Polymorphobacter megasporae: one gene and its partner. The protein of the gene in region 1 interacts with the protein of each later gene in a pairwise test. Links are inferred from orthologs where the notes say so. Each region holds a gene or a part of one and is shown on either strand. Other genes may lie near its edges.

Region 1 (6,339 bases):
GTCATCGCCGCGCTATACGCAGCGCGCGGCGTCACGGCTAGAAGGTGAACGCCGTCCCGAAATAGACCGCCTGATCGCGCTTGGCGGGGTCGGCGATCGAATCGATCGTCTTGTAGCGGACGCCACCGGTCAGCGAGAGCTGCGGCGTCAACAGATACGCACCGCCGAATTCGACCGAATAGCGCCGGTCGGCAGGCAGCGGCGACAGCGGCGTGATCGGCGTCAACAGCGCCGGGGCACCGGTCTCGGCGGCGATCTGGAGGCTCGTCTTCCAGCTTGCCCCACGATAGCTGACCCCGACATCGACCGCGTTCCGGCGCGGCGTCAGGCTCGTCGGCAGCGTCCCGCCAAGGATCTCGGAGCGCGAATAGCCGCCCGAGACCGCAAAATTGCGCCAGCCGACCGCGAGATCGACGTTATACGCCGCCGGCGTAACCGCAGCGGTCTCGACCGGGGCGGCGGCCTTCGACGTATCGGCGACCGCGGCGACGACGCGCGAGGTCACCCCGACGCTGAACGCGCGGCGGTTGTCGGCCTTGCCCGACGGCGTGAAGCGAAAGGCGCGCTCGACCGTCGCCAGTCGCGCGTTCGCCGCACCCTGGCCGGGCGCGGTGAAGCTGAACTTGCCGGCATCGACGAGCGACGGGGCGAATGAGGCGAGATTGCCGACGCGCAGCCGGTCGGCGGCTCCGTCGGCGTCGATCGCGAAGGACGACGTCATCTTGTGCTTGGGCGTCTTGATCAGCGCCGATGCCGGATGCGCGACGAGAGCCGCCAGCAGCAGCGCTGCCGGCACGGCGATGCGGATCCCGTCCGCAATCCTCGCTGTTTCCATCCCCATGACGTCTGCCCACTATCAGGACGCTGTAGTTTCGCCCAGTCCCCAACAACATCCATAACCGGCAAAGGCTGCTGGATTCTTGATTAACTACGGCACACGTTGTTGATTCCCCTCGCTAGAGAGTCGAATCATTCGAGGGTGTTGCCTCGTTGCATCGCCACCGGCATCGCCCTTTGCGCGAACGCGTCCGCGACCTATAAGGGCGCCGCAATCACGGTGCGGAGTTACACGAATGGTTTCGGTCGGTCGAGCAAGTGCTGGCGCGGCGTTGATGGCGCTCGCGCTCCTCGGCGGCTGCAGCCACGGTCACCACGGTAAAAAGCCGCGGCCCGAGGCGCTGGCCCCGGCGCGGCTGTCGACGATCGGCGTCAATTCCTATCTGTGGCAGGCGAGCCTCGACACGATCGCGTTCATGCCGATCGCCTCGGTCGATTCGAACGGCGGCGTCATCGTCACCGACTGGTATGTCAGCCCGGTGACGCCGAACGAGCGGATCAAGGTGACGATCACGATCCTCGACACCGTCCTCCGCGCCGACGCGGTTCGCGTCTCCGCGAACCGCCAGCAGCTCGGCGCGAGCGGCTGGGTCGAAGTCCCGGTCCGTGCCGGCACCGTCCAGAAGCTCGAGGAGACGATCCTCGGCCACGCCCGCGACCTGCGCCAGGCATCGATCACCGGGTGACCGGCGTGCCCGGTCAAGCGCCGGCCGGCCCGCCGGCCAAGTTCGATTCGTCTGCCGCCGACGCGCGCTGGCAGGCGGAATGGACCGCGCGCGGCACCTTCATCGCCGACGATGCCTCGCCGAAACCGAAGACCTTCATCCTTGAGATGTTTCCCTACCCGTCGGGGCGCATCCACGTCGGCCACGTCCGCAACTATGTCATGGGCGACGTCATTGCCCGCGCGCGCCGTGCACAAGGCTTTGAAGTCCTTCATCCTATGGGCTGGGACGCATTCGGCATGCCCGCCGAGAACGCCGCGATCGAACGCGGCATCCATCCGGGCACATGGACGCGCGCCAACATCGCGACGATGCGCGGCCAGCTCCAGCGGCTCGGCTTCGCGCTCGACTGGAGCCGCGAGCTGGCGACGTGCGAGCCCGATTATTACGGGCACGAGCAGGCACTGTTCCTCGACCTGATGGCGGCGGGGCTCGTCACCCGCAAACTCAGCGCGGTCAACTGGGACCCGGTCGACCACACCGTCCTCGCCAATGAGCAGGTCATCGACGGACGCGGCTGGCGCTCGGGCGCGCTGGTCGAACGCCGCCAGCTCAGCCAGTGGTTCCTCAAGATCACCGACTTCGCCGACGAGCTCCTCGACGGACTGGCGACATTGGACGAGTGGCCCGACAAGGTCCGGCTGATGCAGGAAAACTGGATCGGCAAGAGCCAGGGGCTGCGGTTCACGTTCACCGGCGAAGAAACGATCGAGGTCTATTCGACCCGGCCCGACACGATCTTCGGCGCGAGCTTCGTCGCGGTCGCGGTCGACCACCCTGTCGCGCAGCGCGCCGCCGCCACCAACCCCGACGCCGCGGCATTCATCGAACGCTGCAAGGCCGGCGGGACCACCGCCGCCGAACTCGAAACGCAGGAAAAGCTTGGGTTCGATACCGGGCGCACCGTCGTGCATCCACTCGATCCCGCGCTGACGCTGCCGGTCTACATCGCGAATTTCGTGCTGATGGAGTATGGCACCGGCGCGATCATGGGCGTGCCCGCGCATGACCAGCGCGACCTCGACTTCGCGCGCAAGTACCGGTTGCCGGTGCCGCGCGTCATCGCCGACGGCGACGCGACCGACCCCGTGTTCGACGGCGCCACCGCTTATTCTGGGCCGGGAACGCTGGTCAATTCGCGCTTCCTCGACGGCATGGGCATCGACGAGGCCAAGGCGACCGTCATCGCCAAGGCCGAAGCCGAGGGCTGGGGCACCGGCACCACCGTCTGGCGGCTGCGCGACTGGGGCGTGTCGCGCCAGCGCTATTGGGGAACGCCGATCCCGGTGATCCATTGCCCGAGCTGCGGCGTCGTCCCCGTCCCGCGCGAGCAACTGCCCGTCGTCCTGCCCGAAGATGTGACGTTCGACGTCCCCGGCAACCCGCTCGACCGCCACCCGACGTGGAAGCACGTCGCCTGCCCGGTCTGCGACGAGCCCGCCGTCCGCGAGACCGACACGCTCGACACCTTCGTCAATTCGTCGTGGTATTTCATCCGCTTCGCCAGTTCACCGGCGAACGCCGCGTTCGACCCGGTCGTGGCGAAGCAGTGGCTGCCGGTCGCGCAATATATCGGCGGCGTCGAGCACGCGATCCTGCATCTGCTCTACGCGCGCTTCTGGACCCGCGCGCTCCGCCGCATCGGCCGCCTCGACGTCAGCGAGCCGTTCGCCGGGCTGTTCACCCAAGGGATGGTGACGCACGAGACGTATCGCCAGATCCGCGCCAACGGCCCGACGGCCGACGAAGGCGATTTCGAGGGCAGCAGCGAACTGGCTGGAGCATGGCTGGCCCCCGAAGACATTGAGAAGCGCGACGACGGCGTATTCGAACGCGCGACCGGGCTGCCGGTCGATGTCGGCCGCGTCATCAAGATGTCGAAGTCGAAGAAGAATATCGTCGACCCCGACTCGATCCTCGCGCGCTACGGCGCCGACGCAGTCCGCTGGTTCATGCTGTCGGACTCGCCCCCCGAACGCGATCTCGCCTGGTCCGAAAGCGGGATCGACGGCGCATTGCGGCTCGTCCAGCGCGTCTGGCGGCTCGCGATCGCCGACGCGGGCGACGGGACCGACAACGCACTCGCCCGCGCAGTCGCCAAGGCCGTCGACGGTGTCACTGCCGACATCGACAAGCTCCAGTTCAACAAAGCGGTCGCGCGGCTCTACGAACTCACCAGCACGATCGAACGCGCCGCGCCGTCGACCGCGCGGACCGCGGCGATCGACACGCTGCTGACCCTCGCCGCGCCGATGATCCCACACCTCGCCGAGGAAGCGTGGGCGTTGCGTAGACACGACGGGCTGATCGCCGACGCCCAATGGCCGGTCGCCGACCCGGCGTTGCTGATCGACGACACCGTCACGATCGCGATCCAGGTCAACGGCAAGCTCAAGGACAGCGTCGAAGCCGCCAAGGGAGCGCCGCGCGAAGCCATCGAAGCGCTGGTGCTGGCGCGCGACAAGGTCGTCCGCGCGCTCGACGGCAAGCCGCCGCGCAAGGTCATCGTCGTCCCCGACCGATTGGTGAACCTCGTCGCATGATCCGCGCGCCGCTCCTCGCCCTTGCCACGCTCGTCGCCCTTGCCGGGTGCGGCCTCCAGCCGGTTTATTCGGGAGGCAGCCACGGCGTCGCCGCGACGACGCTGACCCAGATCGCGATCGCGCCGATCCCCGACCGCGCGGGTTACCTCGTGATGGGCGCGCTTCACGACCGGCTCGGCACGACGGTCGACAAGCCGAAATACCGGCTCGAGGTCGAGCTCGATGACCAGATCATCGGCTTCGGCGTCCGCGGCGACAATTCGATCGCGCGCGAGCGACGGACGCTCCGCGCGCGCTACCGCCTCGTCGATGCGGCAACCGGTGCGCTCATCCTCGACGCGACCGCTACGAGCGATGCCGGCATCGACCGCGTCAGCTCGGACTATGCCGTCGTCGCCGCCGAGACAACCGCGCTCGAACGCCTCGCGGTCGACCTCGCCGCACAGATCAGCGTCCGGCTCGCGCGCTTCGCCCAGGCCGGGGGCATGGTCGAGGCGCAATGAAAGTCGGGCGATGAAGGCAGACCGGGGCGCGCTCGCGGCCGCGATCCGCAAGCTCGACCCAGCGATCCGGCTTGTCCTGCTCCACGGCGCCGACACCTCGGCCTCCGCCGATCTCGCGCGAACCCTCGCCCGCCAGTTCGTCGACCCGAACGACCCGCTCGGCGAGACGGTCATCGATGCCAAGTCGCTGACCGCCGACCCCGCCGCGCTCGTCGCCGCCGCGAGCGAAGTTTCGATGTTCGGCGGGACGCGACTGATCCGGGTCGACGATGCCGGCGACGATGCCCTTAGCGCGGTCGGACAGGTGCTCGACGCCCCGGCGACCGGCAACCCGGTCGTGGTCGTTGCGGGCACGCTTAAGAAGGGCTCGAAGCTGCTGACCCGCGTCGAGGGGGCGGCGAACGCGCTTGCCTACGCGAGCTACGCCCCCGAGGCGCGCGACATCGCTGCAACGATCGCCGAGATGGCGGCCGAGGTCGGTGTCCGACCAACCCGCGCCGCGGCATCGATGCTCGCCGAGGCAACCGGCGGCGACCGCGGCATCCTGCGGCAGGAGATCGTCAAGCTCGCGCTCTACCTCGACGCGACTCCCGAAACGACCGTCCCCGCCGAGGCGAGCGACATCGCCGCGATCGGGGCCGACCTCGGCGACGCCGACTTCGCCGCGCTGGTCGACGGCGTTGCCGGGGGCAAACCTGCCATCGCCGACCGCCAACTGACCGGCTTCGCCGCGTCGGGAATTCCGGGCATCACTCTCCTCCGCACCGTTTCGCGGCGCTTTTGGCTGCTGCTCGACCTGCGCGCCGCAGTCGACGGCGGCGCGAGCGCATCACGCGCGGTCGATGGGGCACGGCCGCCGGTGTTCTGGAAGGAGAAAGGTGCGGTCACCGCGCAGCTCGGCCAGTGGCGCACCCCGGCGATCCGCGGCGTCCTTGCCCGCCTGCTGGCGGCCGAACGCGCGGTCAAGCGCAGCGGCTCGGCAGGCGATGTCGCGGTCGCGCAGCTCCTGCTCGGGATTGCGACCCAAGCGCAGCGATAACGCTCAGCGCGGAGCGAGCGTCACATGCGCCGCTTCGAGCAGGCGGCAGAGCAGGTCGAGCTGGTCGAGCGTCGAAAATGCGATCGTCATCGTGCCAGTTGGCGGCTTCGGCGCCGCCAGCGTCACCGTCATCCCAAGCGCCTCGGCAAGCCGCGCCTCGAGGGCCGCCAGATCGGCGTCGTGCCCATGTGCGCCGGTATGTGCGGGGCTGTGTGCGCTAGGTTTACCCGGGTTCGACCGGCGTGCGAGTGCCTCGATCTGGCGGACCGACAGCCCCTCGTTGATCGCACGCAGCGCCAGCGCCGACGCATCGGGCGACATCATAAGCGCCTTGGCATGCCCTGTACTCAGCGCCCCGGCAGCAACCTGTTCCCGAATATCGTCGGGAAGATCGAGCAATCGCAAAAGGTTGGCGACATGGCTGCGCGACTTGCCGACGATCTTGGCTAGGCCCTCCTGGGTATGCCCATAGTCGCCGATCAGCCGCCGAAACCCCTCGGCCTCCTCGACCGGGTTGAGGTCAGCCCGCTGAATATTCTCGACCAGCGCCACCTCGAACGCCGCCGCATCGTCGAGTTCACGAATTACGACTGGAATTTCATGGAGTTGTGCGGCCTGAGCCGCCCGCCAGCGGCGCTCCCCGGCAACAATCTCGTACCGCCGCCCTGGCAATGGCCGCACCAGAATCGGCT
Region 2 (6,192 bases), 2.4 Mb from region 1 along the record:
TCGCGCGGCCCAACGACTATGCGCGGAACGACTGGTCGCGCGTCATCCGTCCGCGGGACCCATCGCCGCTCGAGCCTCTTTCAGCGCCACGAACTCAGCCTCGAGATCAGCGATCACGCTGCGGTTGTCGAGCGCGTCGCCGATACTCGGCCCCGCGCGCAGAACCTCCAATTGCTGGCGGATCGCCTCCATCGCATCGGCCATCTGCTGGCGCAGCGGCTTCTCTGATTCCGACATGAGCGACGAGCCTTGCAAGGTTGGCAGCGGCGCATCGTTAGCACGAAACGGGGTTTGCAAAACCATGAACGGGTGGGAGCTTTGAACACCCCTTCCCGCGCCGCACCGCCTCGGCTAACCCGCAGCCATGACCAACATTCTCCTCACCGGCAGCACCCGCGGCATCGGGGCCGCTGCGCACGCCGCTCTTATCGCCGCCGGAGCCACGGTGGTCGGGCACGGCAGCCGCGACGGCGACGGCCCCGACACGGTAACGATCGGGGCCGACCTCGCCGAACCCGGAGCGGGAGACCGGTTGTGGGACGCGGCGCTCGACCGGCTCGGCGGGCGGATCGACGTGCTGGTCAACAACGCCGGGGTGTTCGAGGCCGCGCCGCTCGCCGATGCCGCCGCGTGGGAGACCGCATGGGAGCGGTCGTGGCGGATCAACCTCCAGGCCGCCGCCGACCTGTCACGCCGCGCGGTCCTGCATTTCCAGGAACACGGCAGCTTGGATAAGAAGGGCCGCGACGCCTCGGGAGTCGCCGGTCGCATCGTCAACGTCTCGAGCCGCGCCGCCTTCCGCGGCGACTCGCCCGCGCACTGGCACTATGCCGCCGCCAAGGCCGGGATGGTCGCGATGACCCGCAGCATCGCGCGCGCCTATGCCGCCGACGGCATCGTCGCCTTCGTCGTCGCCCCGGGGTTCACCATGACCGGTATGGCCGAGGAATTCCTCGCCAGCCGCGAGGGCGGCAAGGTCATCGCCGACATCCCGCTCGGCCGCGTCGCCAGCGCCGCCGAGGTCGCCGAGACGATCCGCTGGCTCAGCCTCGACGCGCCCGCGTCGCTGACGGGGGCGGTGCTCGACGTCAACGGGGCGAGCTATGTCCGGTAGCGGGCGCATCGATCGTAAGCGAGTAAATGGCGGCGAAGCGGATGGTAGCACCCTGCTCAACTTTTGGTCGTCATCCCCGCGCAGGCGGGGACCCATCATCCCGAATGTCTTGGTGATGGGTCCCCGCCTGCGCGGGGATGACGGCAGTGTTATGGGCGACCGCTGAGTGCCCCATTCCCCTGTGCCCGCCCCCTCCCCGCCACTCCCAACCAGCCCCGCCAGCGGCTATCGCGTCCGCCTCCCCGCAACCCGCGCCGAAGCCGAGGCCATCCCCTTCGCCGAAGACGCGTTCCCCGACCGCGAACCGCCCCCCACCCTCCTGACCGACGAGCCCGACCCGTCGCGCCCCGACGACTGGACCCTCGACGCGTATTTCGTCGACGAGCCCGGCCCCGACGACATCGCCCGCCTCTACGCCCTCGTCCCCGCCGCCGCGCCGGGCAGCGCGACGGTCGAACCGATCGCCGACACCGACTGGGTGACGCTCAGCCAGTCGGGCTTCCCCCCCGTCCGCGCCGGGCGGTTCGTCGTCCACACCGCCGCGCACGCCGACGCGGTCCGCTCGAGCGACATCGGCATCGCCATCGAGGCGGGGCTCGCGTTCGGCACCGGCCAGCATTTCACCACCCACGGGTGTCTCGCCGCACTCGATGCGCTGGCGAAAACGCATCGCTTCACCCGCGCCGCCGACCTCGGCACCGGCACCGGCGTCCTCGCCATCGCCATCGCGAAGCGCTGGCCGCGCGCCACCGTCGTCGCGAGCGACATCGACCCGGTCGCGACGATCGTCGCGCGCGCCAACCTCGCCGCGAACGGCGTCCGGCAAGGGCGGGGGCGCGGCGCGATCGACCTCGTCACCGCGCCCGGAGTCGAACATCCCCGGCTGCGCCGGCGGTTCGACCTCGTCACCGCTAATATCCTTGCTGGCCCGCTGGTCGCGATGGCGGGCCCGGTCGCCGCAACGCTTGCCCCCGGTGGCATCCTCGTCCTCGCCGGGCTGCTGACGACGCAGGCCCGCCGCGTTGCCGCCGCCTACACCGCGCGCGGTTTCCGGCTGGTCGAACGGCTCGACCGCAGCGAATGGCCGACATTGGTGCTCGAACGCGGCTGAGCCGGATGTGCGTTCGGCCGCAACCGCGGTTCGGTTCGAAGTTCGGCCTTGTGCGGGCCTATGTGCGCGCGACAAAGCTGCGCCGATTCAAACCGCTCCGGCGATTTCCTGCCATGCCGCTTCGTCGATCACCGTGATCCCGAGCGCCGCCGCTTTCGCTGCTTTAGACCCCGCACCGGGACCAGCAATAACCAGATCGGTCTTCGCCGACACCGATGCCGCGACCCGCGCCCCCAGCCGCTCGGCCTGCGCCCGCGCCTCGTCGCGGCTCATCGTTTCGAGCGTGCCGGTGAACACGACAATCTTGCCCGACACCTGCGACGCCTCGGTCGCATGGACAAGATCGGCGACCGTGATCGCCGCGAGCAGGTCGGCGACGAGATCGCGGTTATGCGCCTCGGCGAAGAAGTCGGTGATCGCCTCGGCAATCTCGGGGCCGACCCCGCCGACCGCGAACAGCGCCGCCAGCTCTCCGGCGCGCCGCTTGCGGAACTTGTCGTCGGTCTCGCCGATCACCGGCACCGCCGCCTGCAGATGCTCGAGCGCCGCCGCGACCCGCTCGGCAAAGCCTTGATATGTCACGAACGCCCGCGCCAGATCGCGTGCGGTGACCTCGCCGACGTGGCGGATGCCGAGCCCGAACAGGAGGCGGTCGAGTGGCACGTCGCGCCGCGCCTCGATCCCCGCGAGCAGGTTGTCGACCGACTTCGCCTCGAACCCCTTGCGCGCGACGAGCGCATCGCGGTGATCCCTGAGACGGAAGATATCGGCCGGAGTCGTGATCAGCCCCTCGCCGACGAACAGCTCGATCCGCTCCGACCCGAGTCCCTCGATGTCGAGCGCGCGCCGCGACACGAAGTGCCGCAGCCGCTCGATCCGCTGCGCCGGGCAGATCAGCCCGCCGGTGCAGCGCCGCGCGACCTCCCCCGCCTCGCGCACCGCAAGGCTGCCGCACGCCGGGCAGACGCCTGGGAAAACAAAGGCTTCGCCGCGCGGGGCGTCGCTCGGCACCGGGCCGAGGATCTGCGGGATGACATCGCCGGCGCGCTGGAGTTCGACGATGTCGCCGACGCGGACGTCCTTGCGCGCGATCTCATCCTCGTTGTGGAGCGTCGCGTTGGTCACGATCACCCCGCCGACGCCGACAGGTTCGAGCCGCGCGACCGGGGTCAACTGCCCCGTCCGCCCGACCTGGATGTCGATCGCGAGCAGCGTCGTCGTCGCGCGCTCGGCGGGGAATTTATGCGCGAGCGCCCAGCGCGGCGACCGCGCGACCTGCCCAAGCCGCGCCTGCCAGTCGAGTCGATCGACCTTATAGACCACCCCGTCGATGTCGTACGGCAGCTCGGCACGGTCGATTTCGATGCTGCGATAGACACTTAGCGCGTCGTCGACGGTATCGCAGACCTTAAGGCGATCGCTTACCGGAAAGCCCCAGCCGGAGATCGCCGCCATCACCCCCGCCTGGGTGTCGCCGGGGACGGTGCTCATCTCGCCCCAGCCATGTGCGAACAAGCGCAGAGGCCGCGCGCGCGTCACCGCGACGTCGAGCTGGCGCAGCGACCCCGCCGCCGCGTTGCGCGGATTGGCGAACAGCCGCTGCCCCGCGCTCGCCTGCGCCGCGTTCAAGGCGAGGAAGTCGGCCTTCGACATATAGATTTCACCACGCACCTCGACGATCGCCGGCGCCCCATCGGGCAGCCGCTGCGGAACGTCGCTGACCGTCGCGAGGTTGGCGGTAACGTCCTCGCCCACCGCCCCGTCGCCGCGCGTCGCCCCGCTGACCAGTACGCCGTCGCGATAGACGAGCGACACCGACAACCCGTCGATCTTCGGCTCGGCGGTTATGGCGACGGCTTCGTCATCACCAAGCCGGAGAAACCGTCGGACCCGTGCGATGAACTCGACCACCTCGTCATCGGCGAATGCATTGTCGAGACTCAACATCGGGCGGGAGTGGACGACCTTGCCAAACCCCGCCGCAGCCACAGCCCCGACGGTTTCGGACGGCGAATCGGCGCGCTTCAGGTCTGGATACGCCGCCTCTAGCTCGGCGTTGCGCCGGACCATTGCATCGTAGTCGGCATCGCTGATCGTCGGCGCGTCGTCGCGGTGATAACGCGCGGCGTGCTCGGCTATTTCCGCCGCGAGACGCGCGAGTTCGGCGGCGGGTTCGGCAGGTTGAGCGGTATCTTCGGCCATGAACCGGCTTTAGCAGCGTATTTCCCCGTGCGGGAGAGCAAGACCGGTCAGGACAGACCCGCGCGCGATCCGCCATAGAGCCGGCATGGACACGCCGCCGCACCCCAGCCTGATCGCAGTCGTCGACTGGATCGAGGCGCATCTCGACGAGCCGCTGACGCTCGACGCGATCGCCGATCATTCGGGGCGGTCGCCGTATCACTTCTCGCGGCTGTTCACCGCGCGGATGGGCCGCAGCGTGATGACGCATGTCCGCGGGCGGCGGCTGATCAGGGCCGGCCAGCGCCTCGTCAACGACCCCGATGCCCGGCTGATCGACCTCGCCTTCGACTGCGGATTCGAATCGCAGGAGGCGTTCACCCGCGCTTTTCGCCGCGTCTTCGGGGTCGCTCCCGGACGCTTTCGCCAGGGTTTCGCCCTCACTCCGATCGAAGGACAATATCCGATGACGATGCCCGACACCCACCACGTCGCCGCCGCTGTCACCCTCCTGCCGGATCTCGTTGCAATCCCCGCCTTCGTCGTCGCAGGGCCGTCGAGCCGCTTCGATGCGTCGACCAAGGCCGCGATTCCGCACCTCTGGTCGCGGCTGATCGGGGCGCTGCCGTTTGCTGGCCAGATCGATAGCTGGGCGACATTCGGCGTCGTCTCCGAAGCCGACCGCAGCGAAAGCAGCTTCGATTATATGGCGGGCGTCGAGATCGTCGCCGACGCGGCCGTGCCCGAGGGCTTCGCCGTCATGCCAATCCCTTCAGCGACTTACGCGGTGTTTCGCATCGTCCTCAACGGCGGCCCGGTCCACCCGCAGGTCAAGGCGGCGATGGCGGCGGTGTGGGGCGAGTTGATCCCGGCATCGGGGCTGACGGTCGCCGACAGCCCCGACTTCGAGCGTTACGACGGCAAATTCGCCCCGATTAAGCCTGGGGCGACGATCGACTTTCATGTTCCCGTAGCGGTGTGACCGCCGGGATCAGGCGAGCGCGAGCAGCCGCGCCGCCTGCGCCCGCGCTTCGTCGGTGACCTCCGCCCCCGACAGCATCCGGGCGATTTCCTCGCGGCGTTCGTCCGCGTCGAGCGGGGTGACGCCGGTGCGGGTGACGGTGCCGTCGACCGACTTGGCGATGCGCCATTGGTTCGCGCCGCGCGCCGCGACCTGCGGCGAGTGGGTGACGACGAGAACCTGCGTGGTTCCCGACAGCCGGGCGAGCCGGTCACCGATCGCGCTCGCCACAGCCCCGCCGACCCCGCGATCGATTTCATCGAAGATCATCGTCCCCGCCGTTCCGGTTTCGGCGAGCGCGACCTTCAGTGCGAGAATGAAGCGCGACAGCTCGCCCCCCGAGGCGATCTTCACGAGCGGGCCGAACGGCGCGCCGGGGTTGGTCGAGATTTCGAACTGAACCGCATCGGCTCCGCCGGCCCCCTCGGAAGCCGCCGCGATCGCGGTGCGAAAGCGCGCGGCGTCGAGCTTGAGCGGGCCAAGTTCGCCGGTCACCGCGGCGTCGAGCCGGGCGGCGGTGGCGATCCGCGCGGTGGTCAGGGCCGCCGCCGACTTGACGAATGCCGCCTTTGCCGCAGCCATCGTCTTCGTCAGCGCGGTTAAACCCAACTCCCCGGCGTCGATCGCCGCTGCGCGCGCGGCGAGGTCTGCGGCGAGCGCGGGGAGTGCGTCGGGGTCGACGCGGTGCTTGCGCGCCTGCGCGCGCAGTTCGAACAGCCGCGCCTCGGTCGCGTCGAGCTGCTCGGGAGCGAAACTGAGCGCGAG

Evidence for each region.
Region 2: the proteins of leuS (region 1) and ligA interact in binary tests that used the Escherichia coli proteins (3 or more experiments, as listed by UniProt). The link is inferred for Polymorphobacter megasporae from one-to-one orthologs.

What each region holds. Positions count from the first base shown.
Region 1 is NZ_CP081848.1:894,870-901,208, reverse strand. The notes cover bases 1,183-4,316. They hold leuS (leucine--tRNA ligase), read left to right. Parts: upstream 1,183-1,528; coding sequence 1,529-4,105; downstream 4,106-4,316. Other genes in these bases: lptE (LPS assembly lipoprotein LptE), read left to right, coding at 4,102-4,316; KTC28_RS04185 (DUF3576 domain-containing protein), read left to right, coding at 1,183-1,523. Outside these bases: KTC28_RS04195 (YggS family pyridoxal phosphate-dependent enzyme), read right to left, coding at 1-5; KTC28_RS04190 (hypothetical protein), read right to left, coding at 38-841; more of KTC28_RS04185, read left to right, coding at 1,074-1,182; more of lptE, read left to right, coding at 4,317-4,608; holA (DNA polymerase III subunit delta), read left to right, coding at 4,619-5,647; KTC28_RS04165 (ParB/RepB/Spo0J family partition protein), read right to left, coding at 5,651-6,339.
Region 2 is NZ_CP081848.1:3,296,856-3,303,047, forward strand. The notes cover bases 1,871-4,857. They hold ligA (NAD-dependent DNA ligase LigA), read right to left. Parts: upstream 4,428-4,857; coding sequence 2,313-4,427; downstream 1,871-2,312. Other genes in these bases: KTC28_RS15455 (50S ribosomal protein L11 methyltransferase), read left to right, coding at 1,871-2,225; KTC28_RS15465 (AraC family transcriptional regulator), read left to right, coding at 4,513-4,857. In the rest of the region: KTC28_RS15445 (hypothetical protein), read right to left, coding at 43-303; KTC28_RS15450 (SDR family NAD(P)-dependent oxidoreductase), read left to right, coding at 365-1,114; more of KTC28_RS15455, read left to right, coding at 1,281-1,870; more of KTC28_RS15465, read left to right, coding at 4,858-5,388; DNA repair protein RecN, read right to left, coding at 5,398-6,192. UniProt on the Escherichia coli protein: DNA ligase that catalyzes the formation of phosphodiester linkages between 5'-phosphoryl and 3'-hydroxyl groups in double-stranded DNA using NAD as a coenzyme and as the energy source for the reaction.